2 regions of the Saccharopolyspora sp. NPDC003752 genome follow, and region 2 is predicted to be linked to the other one. Evidence: riboswitches for the same ligand, from Rfam matches in the RefSeq annotation. Region 2 holds a riboswitch; the other holds the start of a gene.
What was found. A riboswitch is a leader RNA that binds a small molecule or an ion and turns the genes downstream of it on or off. The one in region 2 is predicted to bind glycine.
Positions count from the first base shown of each region.

Region 1: it holds a riboswitch for glycine, as region 2 does, so the genes downstream of both, gcvH (glycine cleavage system protein GcvH) here and gcvT (glycine cleavage system aminomethyltransferase GcvT) in region 2, are expected to answer to the same signal.

Region 1 covers NZ_JBSGJZ010000024.1:74,325-80,371, reverse strand. The annotation lists gene ald (alanine dehydrogenase) at 1-297, opposite strand, end outside; gene ACWEV3_RS27640 (PucR family transcriptional regulator) at 672-2,228, opposite strand; glycine riboswitch at 2,341-2,445, shown strand; glycine riboswitch at 2,446-2,545, shown strand; gene gcvH (glycine cleavage system protein GcvH) at 2,592-2,963, shown strand; gene ACWEV3_RS27630 (L-serine ammonia-lyase) at 2,994-4,349, shown strand; gene ACWEV3_RS27625 (NAD-dependent epimerase/dehydratase family protein) at 4,722-5,588, opposite strand; gene ACWEV3_RS27620 (NmrA family NAD(P)-binding protein) at 5,599-6,047, opposite strand, start outside.
Region 2 covers NZ_JBSGJZ010000030.1:93,245-99,291, reverse strand. The annotation lists gene ACWEV3_RS31325 (amino acid permease) at 1-1,195, opposite strand, end outside; gene glyA (serine hydroxymethyltransferase) at 1,408-2,688, opposite strand; gene gcvT (glycine cleavage system aminomethyltransferase GcvT) at 2,714-3,817, opposite strand; glycine riboswitch at 3,933-4,033, opposite strand; glycine riboswitch at 4,034-4,133, opposite strand; gene ACWEV3_RS31310 (TetR/AcrR family transcriptional regulator) at 4,211-4,837, opposite strand; gene ACWEV3_RS31305 (acyl-CoA dehydrogenase family protein) at 4,939-6,047, shown strand, end outside.

The sequences.
Region 1 (6,047 bases), on a different contig from region 2:
GGCCGCCAGGTGCAGGTAGGTGAACAGCACCTGGTTCCGGCGCAACCGCGGGTACTCCTCGGCGATCGGCTCCTTGACCTTGAGGACCAGCTGGCCCTCGCCCCACACCTCCTCGGCGGTGGGCAGCACCTTCGCCCCGGCCGCGAGGAAGTCCTCGTCGGGGATGGAGGAACCGGCGCCGGCGTTCGTCTCGACGAAGACGTCGTGACCGCGGGTGGTCAGCTCGTGCACGCCCGCAGGTGTGATCGCGACCCGGTACTCGTTGTTCTTGATCTCGCGCGGAACTGCGATCTTCACGGCGGAATCCTTTCGTCTCCTGTTGCGCACCACGATCCGCTGCAGCCGAAAGGGGCGCATCATTCCCGCAGGATGAGATTGCCCCGCGCGCTTTGTGCCCGCAGCACAAAGCCTGCTGCGGCGGCGCCAACGCGCCGAGAGGGGCCGAAACGGCGCGGCGAGGCCGGGGTGACAGGAAGGTTCCCTTGCTCGCAGCCACCCGGGCGGCCGGTGAAAGCAAGGGAACTTTCCTGTCATGCGGTGGCAGGAAGGTTCCCTTTCACACGTCACCGGGGGTGCGTCACGGGCGTGGTGATGACAGGAAGGTTCCCTCGCTCGCAGCCGCCGGGGGCGCGGCTCGGCGGGGGCGGGGTGACAGGAAAGTTCCCTTGCTGTCAGCCGTGCTGGGCCCAGCGGTCGGCGAGCAGTTGCACGAACAGCGCCGCGCGGACGTTGGGGTTCTCCAGGTCGATGTCCACGAGTTGGGTGAGCCGCTTCATCCGGTAGCGGAAGGTGTTCGGGTGCACGCGCAGCTCCCGGCTCGCCTGCCGCGGGTCGCCCGGGTGGCGCAGCCACGCGTGGAGGGTTGCCAGGTATTCGGTGCCCTGCGTTCGGTCGTGCTCGCGCAGCACCGGCAGCGGGCCCAGGGAGCCGACGCCCGCGTCGGTCGACGCGCCGGCCATCCGGCTGAGCACCACCAGGGGCCAGTTGTCCTCGTACACCGCCACCCGGTCGCGTAACTGGCCGGTGCGCAGCAGGCCGACCAGCTCCTCGGCCTGCGCGCGCGACTGGGGGAGGTCGGCGACCGCCACCGCATTGCCCACCGCGATCAGCGGGCGCGGCGAAGCGTCGTGGGACACGAGCGCTTCCCGCAGGTCCGGCCAGCCGCCCGCGCCCGCCCGGTCCGGCACCAGGGCGTAGAGCATGGTGCCGATCTCGGTGACCAGCGGGCGCCGTCCGATCCCGCGCGTGATCCACTCCCACATCGCCAGCCGGTGCCCCTCCGCTGGCCCGGCGGACGACGGCATTTCGATCGCGACGACCCGATGCGCCTCGTTGGGCACCGCCAGCTCGTTCACGGCCACCCGCCAGCCCTCGCCCCCCTCCAGCAGCAGCCGCACCTGCTCGGCGGACCGGCGGCGCTCCGCGTCCGCCACCGCCCGCCACCGCAGCAGTTGCAGCGCGACCAGCGGGGCGGTGTCGGCGAACGCGGTGGACCGCTCCTCGGAGACCTCGCCGGGCACCACGGCCCACATCGAACCGAGCAGCTCGCCGCCCATCCGGATCGGCACCACCAGGCGGGGCAGGGTGCCGTCCTGCTGGGCGGGCACGAAGATCGCCGAACTGCCCTTGCTGAGCTGGCGGAACGTGCCGCGGGCCCGGAACTTGGCGAGCACCTCGTCGGGCTGCTTCCGGCCCATGATGGTCGACACCCGCGCCGGGTCGGTCAGGTCCTGCCGGGCGGAGTAGGCCAGGACCTGGGAGTGCGCGTCCTCGATCGTGACCGGCGCGTCCACCACGTCGGCGACCGCGTCGGCGAGGCGGAACAGGTCGCCGACCCCGGTGCCGCGCGCGTCGGCCTCCTCGATGCCGGTCCCGCCCAGCGCCGCCCGGATCAGCCACACCAACTGCGCCCAACCGGTACCCGGCCGGACTTCCACCAGGGCCACCCCGGCTTCCTCGGCCGCCGCGGCCACCGCGTCGTCCACCGAGATCGGCGGCTTGAGCAGCACCGCTGCCGCGCCCTGCGCGCCGCAGGCCCTCGCCAGCCGCTTCGCCTGCTCGCGATCCGCGACTGCCACGCCCAGCACGAGGTCGCCGCCCGCCGCGGTCGGCGGCTCATCGGGTTCGGCGATGACGACGTCTCCCACGCAGACCGTCGGCTCCGGGCTGACCACTGTGCGCAGCAGCGTGGGGCCGACCCGTTCGACCAGCGCCCGGATGTCCAGCATCACCGGCCTCCTGAGTGCTTCGGGCCGCTGCCAGTCAGGTGGGGGAGGGCATTGACACCAGGGCTGGCCCGTTTATCGTTGCTGAGCACATCGACAATCGCATACCGGCCGTCGACCCCGTGCGGGAGAGACCTTGAGGGCTCACACCGAGCCGTCAGGGCGCCGAAGGAGCAAGACTCCCCACAAACTCTCAGGCACCCATGACCGTTCGGGCGAGGCAACTCTGGAAAGCGCGCGTCATCCGTGACGCTCCACCCACGGTGCAAGCCGCGAGAAACCGCGGCGAAGCTCTCAGGTTCCGAAACAGAGGGGGAGGCCCAGCCCCGGGCATCCCTGCCCCCGAAAGCCTTGGAGCCTCCCGACATGTCCCTGCCTGCGAACCTGCGCTACACCGAAGAGCACGAGTGGATCGAGGACCGCGACGAGCTGGTCCGGATCGGCATCACCCAGCACGCCGCGGACGCGCTCGGCGACATCGTCTTCGTGCAACTGCCCGAGGTGGGGGAGCAGATCGAGGCGGGCCAGGCCTGCGGCGAGCTGGAGTCCACGAAGTCCGTCAGCGACCTGTTCGCGCCGGTCACCGGCGAGGTCGTGGCGATCAACGAGTCCGTCGTGGACGATCCGGCGCTGGTCAACTCCGAGCCCTACGGCGAGGGCTGGCTGCTGGAGGTGCGCACCTCCGACACCGGTGCCCTGCTCACCGCCGAGCAGTACGCCGCGGTGATCGCGGAGTAGCGGGGAATAGGCGAGGGGAGGAGACGGTCAATGGCGATCAGCGTCTTCGACCTGTTCTCGGTCGGTATCGGGCCCTCCAGTTCGCACACGGTCGGCCCGATGCGCGCGGCCCGGCTGTTCGTGCAGCGGTTGCACGGCGAGGGCCGGTTGCCGCAGGTCAAGCGGATCAAGGCGGAACTGTTCGGGTCGCTCGGCGCGACCGGGCACGGGCACGGCAGCCCGAAGGCGGTGCTGCTCGGTCTCGAGGGGCACAGCCCGGAGACCGTCGACCCGGCGGCGGTGGAGGGCCGGGTCGCCGAGATCCGGGAGACCGGGCGGCTGCGGCTCGACGGCGTGCAGGAGATCCGGTTCACCGTGGACCGCGACCTGGTGATGCACCGGCGCAAGTCGCTGCCGCTGCACCCCAACGGCATGCGGTTCACCGCGACCGGCACCGACGGGGTCGAGCTGGAGAGCGCGGTCTACTACTCGGTCGGCGGCGGTTTTGTCGTCGACGAGGACGCCACCGGCACCGATCGGATCAAGCCCGACGCGACCCCGGTGCGGTACCCGTTCCGGACCGGCGCGGAACTGCTCGCCCGCACCGAGGAGTCCGGGCTGCCGATCAGCGGCGTCATGCTGGCCAACGAGCTGTCCTGGCGCGGCGAGGACGCCGTGCACAAGGAGCTGCTGGGCATCTGGCAGGTCATGCGCGAATGCGTGGACAACGGATGCCGGAACTCCGGCGAACTGCCCGGCGGGCTCAAGGTCCGGCGACGGGCGGCGGAGCTGGCCGCTTCGCTGACCGAGCACGACGATGCGCTGGAGTGGGTGACGCTCTTCGCGCTCGCGGTGAACGAGGAGAACGCGGCCGGCGGGCGCGTGGTGACCGCGCCGACCAACGGCGCGGCCGGGATCGTCCCCGCGGTGCTGCACTACTACATGCGGTTCGTGCCGGGCGCCGACGACGCCGGCGTGGTGCGCTTCCTGCTCGCGGCCGGTGCGGTCGGCGTGCTGTTCAAGGAGAACGCGTCGATCTCCGGTGCCGAGGTCGGCTGCCAGGGCGAGGTCGGGTCCGCGTGCTCGATGGCGGCCGCCGGGCTCGCCGAGGTGCTCGGCGGGACCCCGAGCCAGGTGGAGAACGCCGCGGAGATCGCGATGGAGCACAACCTCGGCCTCACCTGCGACCCGATCGGCGGTCTCGTGCAGATCCCGTGCATCGAGCGCAACGCAGTCGCGTCGGTGAAGGCGATCACGGCGGCTCGGATGGCGCTGCGCGGCGACGGCACCCATTTCGTCTCGCTGGACAAGGTCATCAAGACCATGCGCGAGACCGGCCGGGACATGAAGGTCAAGTACAAGGAGACGGCTCGCGGCGGCCTCGCCGTCAACGTCATCGAGTGCTGACCCGCCGCACGCCCGGTGAGTGCATGGGAACTTTCCTGTCACCACCGGGCCGTGCGGTGAGTGCTGGGGAACCTTCCTGTCACCACCTGCCCGCACCGGGGCCAGGTGGCATGCGGATGGGAACTTCTCTGCCACCGGGCCCGTAGTGCGAGCATGGGAACTTTCCTGTCAGCGCCGCTCAATACCGCGGTGAGTGCATGGGAACTTTCCTGTCACTACCAGGCCGTGCGGTGAGAGCTTGGGAACCTTCCTGTCACCAGGCCGGTTCGTGCGGTGAGTGCATGGGAACTTTCCTGTCACCGATGAGCCACCGGGCGCCTGCTGTGGAGCCTTCCCGCCGTCGGCTCCGGTGCGAGGATGGGAACCTTCCTGTCACCGCTCCCCGCCGCGCACCGGCCAGATGCCGTGCACCGGGGACCAGTCGAGGAGGCGCCGCGCCGCTTCGCTGCTGACGCGGTGCGACGGCTCGGCCGCCTCGTCCGGGGCCTGCCCGGGGGCCGGGCTGCCGTCCGTGCGGGCCAGCTCGCGGTAGTAGTCCGCGACCCGGACGGGCTCGTCGGCGATGTTCAGCGTCTCGCCAGCGCAGCCGCGCTCCAGCGCGCCGACCACAGCCTCCGCGTAATCCCGCGCGTGCACCATCGCCGCCCACGACCGCCCGTCGCCCGGGATGGGCAGCCGCCCGGCGCGCAGCCGGGCCCGCTGCTGGTCCTGCACCGTCGCGGGGCCCACGAAGCGTCCGCCGCGCAGGATGCTCCACGCGATCTCGTCGGCGGGCAGTTCGCGGACCGCGGCCTCCATCGCCTGGACCGGGGCGACGATGGTCGTCCGTTCCGGCCGGTGGTCGAACGGCGCCGTCTCGGTCAGCGGGGTGTCGCCGCCGTCCGCGTAGGCCATCGTGATGCTCATCTGGACGAAGCGCCCCACCCCGGCTTCCTGCAGCGCGTCGGTCACCACCGCGGTTCCGGTGCTGCGCAGCGCCGTGTTCAGCGCCCAGCTGCCCGCGGTCGGCGGGACCGCGGTGGCCGCGTTGACCACCGCGTCGACGTCCTTGAACTCCGTCGCCAGCAGTCGCCCGGCGACCGGGTCGAGCAGCGACGCCCGGATTCGGCGGGCTTCTTCCGGCAGGCGGTCGAGGCGGTCGCCGGGCGCCATGGCGGTCACGTCGTGTCCGCGGCGCAGCAGCATCGGGACGAGGTGGCGGCCCAGGACCCCGCTGGCCCCGATGGCGAATACGTGCATCGGTTCCCCTTCAGTTCCGCAGTTGTTCGGCGAGTCCGGCGGCGAACGACCGGTAGTCGCGCGGCGGTCGGCCGGTGATGTCGGCGACCGCCGTCGTCACCACCTCCGCCTCGCCGGCCCGGTAGGTGGCGTAGAGCTGGAGGCGCGCCGCCACCGCCCAGTCCGGCACTCCCGCCGATCGCATGGCCGCCGCGACCTCGGCGGGCGCGGCGTCCACGTGCCGGATCGGACGTCCGGCCACTTCGGACAGGATCTCGGCCACCTCCCGGTAGCCGAGGGCTTCCGGCCCGGTGAGGTCGTAGTCCCCGGCCGCGACGTCCGCGGTCAGCAGGCTCACCGCCGCGAGGGCGATGTCCTCGACGTCGATCATGCTGACCCGCGCCGCCCCGACCGGCAGCACGATCGCGTCGCGCGCCCGGATCGTCGGCAGCCACTGCAGCGCGTTCTGCATGAAAGCGT
Region 2 (6,047 bases):
GGAACGGCCCGGCCGGGAGTTCGCCGCGGGCGACCTTGCGCCGGTAGACCAGGTGCGCGATCACGATCATGCCCCAGGTGAAGATGGCGCCGGCGGTGCTGGCGCTGGTGATGTAGGTGAACGCCTGCTCCGGCACGAAGTAGTTGAGCACCACGCCGATCAGCATCGCGCAGAACGTGATCCCGATGGCCCGCGCGGGCACCGCACGGCCGCTGAGGCGTCCCACCGAGCGCGGTGCCTGGCGGTCCTCCGACAGGGTGCGCAGCATCCGAGCGGTGGAGTAGATGCCGCTGTTGCAGGACGACAGCGCGGCGGTGGTCACCACGAAGTTGATCACGCCGGCGGCGGCCGGGATGCCGATCAGGGTGAAGGCGTGCACGAACGGGCTACCGCTGGCCGGGAACTGGAACCACGGGACCAGCGCGGTCAGCGCGATCAGCGCGCCCACGTAGAAGATCAGGATCCGCCACATCACCGAGTTGATCGCCCGCGGCAGCACCTTCTGCGGGTTCTTGCTCTCGCTGGCGGTCTGACCGACCATCTCCACGCCGACGAAGGCGAACATGACGATCTGGAACGCCAGCAGCGACGAGGCGATGCCGTTGGGGAACAGCCCACCGTGGGACCAGATGTTGCTCAGCGACGCGGTGTCGCCGAGGTCGCTGAAGCCGAACACCAGGATCGCCGCAGCCAGCACGATCAGCCCGATGATGGCCAGCACCTTGATGAGCGCGAACCAGAACTCGAACTCACCGAACAGCTTCACCGCGATCAGGTTCACCCCGCTGAGCACGATCAGCGCTCCCAAAGCAGGGATCCACTGCGGAACCGTCGGGAACCAGAACTGGAAGTACTTGCCGACCGCCGTGATCTCGGCCATGCCGGTGACGATCCACACCAGCCAGTAACCCCAGCCCACCGCGAACTTGGCCCACGGGCCCACGAACTCGCCCGCGTACTCCGCGAACGATCCGCTCACCGGGCGGTACATCAGCAGCTCGCCGAGCGCCCGCATCACGAAGAAGATCATCAATCCGGCGATCGCGTAGATCAGGATCAGGCCGGGCCCGACCTGGTGCAGCGCCTTGCCGGAGCCGAGGAACAGCCCGACCCCGATCGCCCCGCCGATCGCGATCATGTTGATGTGCCGGGTACTCAGATCCTTCCGGTACTCCTCGGCCTCTGGTTGGCTCATCGAAGCGTGACTCCTTAATCGCCAGCGTGTTTCGCTGAAACTGCGCAGATAATCCGGCATTCGGGCAGTGCTGGCAAGCGATTGGGCACAGTTGAAATCGAGCCTTTTCCCAGTTCCAACATAGTCCACTTAGGACACACAAACGTGAAACGCCGCATTTCGGTCATTGCGGACCGAAATGCGGCGTTCGGGGGCTACTCGCCGATCACCTGTCAGAGGTTCGGGTACAGCGGGTGCTTGGCGGCCAGGGCCTCCACCCGCTCCCGGAGCTTCGCGCTCGCCGACTCGTCGAAGCCCGGCTTGAGCGCCTCGGCGATGATGTCGGCGACCTCCGCGAAGTCCTCCTTGCCGAAGCCGCGGGTGGCCAGCGCCGGGGTGCCGATGCGCAGCCCGGAGGTCACCATCGGCGGCCGCGGGTCGTTGGGCACCGCGTTGCGGTTGACGGTGATGCCGATCTCGTGCAGCCGGTCCTCGGCCTGCTTGCCGTCCAGCTCGGAGTCCCGCAGGTCCACCAGCACCAGGTGCACGTCGGTGCCGCCGGAGACCAGCTGCACGCCGGCCTTGACGGCGTCGTCGGCGAGCAGCCGCTCGGCCAGGACCTGCGCGCCCTCCACGGTGCGGCGCTGCCGGTCGGCGAACTCCGGCGACGCGGCGACCTTGAACGACACCGCCTTGCCGGCGATCACGTGCTCCAGCGGCCCGCCCTGCTGGCCCGGGAACACCGCCGAGTTGAACTTCTTCGCGAACTCCTGGTCCGCCGACAGGATCACACCACCGCGCGGACCGCCGAGGGTCTTGTGCGTGGTGGTGGTGACGACGTGCGCGTGCGGCACCGGGCTCGGGTGCAGCCCGGCGGCCACCAGGCCGGCGAAGTGCGCCATGTCGACCATCAGGTAGGCACCGACCTCGTCGGCGATCTCCCGGAACCGCTTGAAGTCCAGCTGCCGCGGGTACGCCGACCAGCCGGCGATGATCAGCTGCGGCTTGTTCTCCCGCGCCAGCTTGGCGACCTCGTCCATGTCGACGCGGTGGTCGTCCTCGCGCACGTGGTACGGCACCACGTTGTAGAGCTTGCCGGAGAAGTTGATCCGCATGCCGTGGGTCAGGTGACCGCCGTGCGCCAGGTCCAGGCCCATGATCGTGTCACCCGGCTTGAGCAGCGCGAACATCGCAGCCGCGTTGGCCTGCGCGCCCGAGTGCGGCTGCACGTTGGCGAAGGACGCGCCGAAGAGCTCCTTGACCCGGTCGATGGCCAGCTGCTCGATGACGTCGACGTGCTCGCAGCCGCCGTAGTAGCGCCGGCCCGGGTAGCCCTCGGCGTACTTGTTCGTCAGCACCGAGCCCTGCGCCTCGAGGACGGCCTGCGGTGCGAAGTTCTCCGAGGCGATCATCTCCAGCGTGCTCTGCTGGCGGTTGAGTTCGGCGCCGACCGCCGCCGCCACCTCGGGGTCCACCGCGGCCAGCTGGTCGTTGAACAGGTCCGGTGTCGACATGGTGTTGCCTCCTGTGTATTTCTCTTCAGGCATTGCGGCGGTAGAACGGCAGCTCGACGACCTGCACCGCGACGGCCTTGCCGCGGATGTCGACCTGCAGCTGCGTGCCGGGTTCGCTGTGGTCGCGGTCCACGTAGGCCATCCCGATCGGGTGGCCGAGCGTCGGGGAGGGGGCGCCGCTGGTCACGACGCCGATCTCGGCGCCGTCGGCGTCCAGCACGCGGTAGCCGTGCCGGGGCGCCCGGCGCTGCTCGGTGCTCAAGCCGACCAGCGTGCGCTCGGTGGGCTTCTCGGCCGCGGCGGCCAGCGCGTCCTTGCCGACGAAGTCGCCGGCCTTGTCCAGCTTGACCACCCGGCCGAGGTTGGCGTGGAAGGGCGTGAGCTCGGCGGACAGCTCGTTGCCGTACAGCGGCATGCCGGCCTCCAGCCGCAGCGTGTCGCGGCAGGACAACCCGGCGGGCTGCAGGCCGTGCTCGGCGCCGGAGGAGGTCAGCGCCTGCCAGACCGCCTCGGCGTCGCCGGGCTCGGTGAACAGCTCGAAGCCGTCCTCGCCGGTGTAACCGGTGCGCGCCAGCAGCACGTCCTTGCCCGCGACCCGGCTGCGGTAGCCCGCGTAGTACTTGACCTCGGCGAGGTCGGTGTCGGTCAGCGGCGCGAGGATCGCGACCGCGTTCGGGCCCTGCACCGCGATCAGCGCGTAGTCATCGGAGACGTCCTGGTGCTCGGCGTCGAAGCCGCCGATGCGCTCGGCCAGCTCGGCGGAGACCACGGCGGCGTTCGCCGCGTTGGCCACCACCAGGAACTCCTCGTCGCCGAGCCGGTAGACGATCAGGTCGTCGAGCACGCCGCCGGCGGCGTTGCAGATCATCGTGTAGCGGGCGCGGCCGGGCTTGATCGCGGACGCGTTGGCGACCAGCGCGTAGTCCAGCGCCTCGGCGGCCTGCGGCCCGCTGATCCGGATCTCACCCATGTGGGTCAGGTCGAACAGGCCGGCGCCGGTGCGCACCGCGTTGTGCTCGGCGGTGTCGCCCGAGTAGCGCAGCGGCATCCGCCAGCCGGCGAATTCGGTGAACGTCGCCCCGAGGGCTTCGTGCACGTGGTGCAAGGGCGTCTGTCGTGGCGACGACATGGTGAGACTCCTCCTGGTGGGCGCCGGTCGGCAGTCGAGGGCCGGTCAGCTCACTGAGCCCAACCTTATCGGGGATGCCTCGACCTCGACCTGCGCGGGCTTGCGCTGGTCGGGCGGTCTCCCCGGAGTCATTGGCCTGAGAGTTTCGCCGCCCGCGAGGGGGCGGCTTGCACCGTGGGCGAGAAGCGGGCGCTTCTGCTTTTCTCCGTGTTCGCCTGGTGCCGTGCGGTGCCGGTGCCTGAGAGTTTGCTGGGGAGAATTGCTCCTTCGGCGCTCCGGTCCCGGAACGGGCCGGAGTCTCTCCCGCACGACGTCGTGGGCGCGGTATTCGGTTGTGTGAACGCCGACGCTACGAACCGGCGTGACCCACGTCAACCGGGCGGGTGAGTGATCTCAGGCGGGGAGCTCGCCGTACTGCTTCTCCAGGCCGTCGACCAGGGCGGCCAGGGCCAGCTCGAAGCTGTCGGCGTCGATCTCCGCCGCGTGCTCGCGGAGCAGGTGGGCCTTGTTCAGGTGCGGGAAGCGGTCGCCGTAGAGCGCCGCGTCGTCCGGGAAGCCGCCGCTGAAGGAGCCCATCGCCGAGCCCACCACCAGGTACTTCGTCGAGGCGCCGATCATCGTGGCGTAGCGCTGCGGCCAGCCCGCCCTGGTCAGGCCGCCGTGCACCGCGTCTGCCCGGCGCAGCGCGTTCTCCCGGCGGGCCGGGCCGTAGGCCAGGAACGGGACCAGGTTCGGGTGGGCGATCAGGGCGGCCCGGTAGGAGCGCGCCCAGGTGCGCAGGCCGGTCGTCCAGTCCGCGTCGAAGCCGGAGACGTCGACCGCGGCCATCACGTCGTCGGCGATCTCGTGCAGCAGCTCGTCCTTGGTCGACACGTGGTTGTACAGCGACGCCGCGCGGACGCCGAGCCGTTCGGCCAGCCGCCGCATGGACAGCGCTTCGAGGCCGTCGGCGTCGATGATCTCCAGGCCGATCCGCCGGATGCGTTCCGGCGACAGCCGGGGGGTGGTCGGTCTGGGCACGTCTTCTCCTCGTCGGATCCCTTGCGGCGCTCGCCGGGACCGCCTTAGGCTGCCACAAAACTAACGACGTTAGTTAGCTGGCCGCAGGAAAGGATCCGGCGATGGTCGACTTCTCGCTGTCCGACACAGAACGCGACATCCGCGACTGGGTGCGCAACTTCGTCCAGCGCGAACTGGTGCCGCTGGAACAGGAGGTGCTGCGCCGCGAGCGCGCCGGGGAACGCGGCCTGACCAAGGACGAGCAGCGGGAACTGCAGGACAAGGCGAAGCAGGCCGGGTTCTGGGGCGTGCAGACGCCCGAGGAGTACGGCGGCATGGGCCTGTCGGCGGTGATGACGGCGCTCATCGAGGTCGAGCTCGGCCGCACCTTCGTGCCGTTCCGCTTCGGCGGCTACGCCGACAACATCCTGTACTACGCCAACGACGACCAGAAGGAGCGCTACCTGCTCCCGACGATCGAGGGCACCCGCAAGTCGTGCTTCGCGATCACCGAGCCCGGCGCCGGCTCGGACGCCAAGAACCTGCGCACCACCGCCGTCAAGGACGGCGACGAGTGGGTCATCAACGGCGAGAAGACCTTCATCACCGGCGGCATCGACGCCGACTTCGTGATGGTCTTCGCCGTCACCGACCGGGAGAAGGGCGCAGGCGGCGGCGTCACCTGCTTCCTGGCCGACCGCGACGCGGGCTGGAAGTCCGAGCCGATCGACATCATGGGCCCGTGGGAGCGGCAGCCCGCCGCGCTGGTGTTCGACAACGTGCGGGTCCCGGAGCACAACGTGCTCGGCGAGGTCGGCCAGGGCTTCAAGCTCGCCATGCAGTGGATCGGCCGCGGCCGCTACCTGCTGCCCGCGCACGCCCTCGGCGCCTGCGAGCGGCTCGTCGAGATGGGCATGGAATACGCCAAGACCCGCGAGACCTTCGGCAAGCCGATCGCCGAGCGCCAGGCCATCCAGTGGATGATCGCCGACTCCGCGGTGGAGATCGAGGCGCTGCGCTGGCTCGTGCTGCAGGCGGCCTGGCAGGTCGACCAGGGCATGGACTCCCGCCACGCGCAGTCGGTGGCCAAGCTCTTCGGCGCCACCCGCGCCAACGAGATCGTGGACCGCGTCCTGCAGATGCACGGCGGCATGGGCTACACCAAGGAGCTGCCGGTCGAGCGCTGGTACCGCGACCTGCGGCTGCTGCGCATCTTCGAGGGCACCGACGA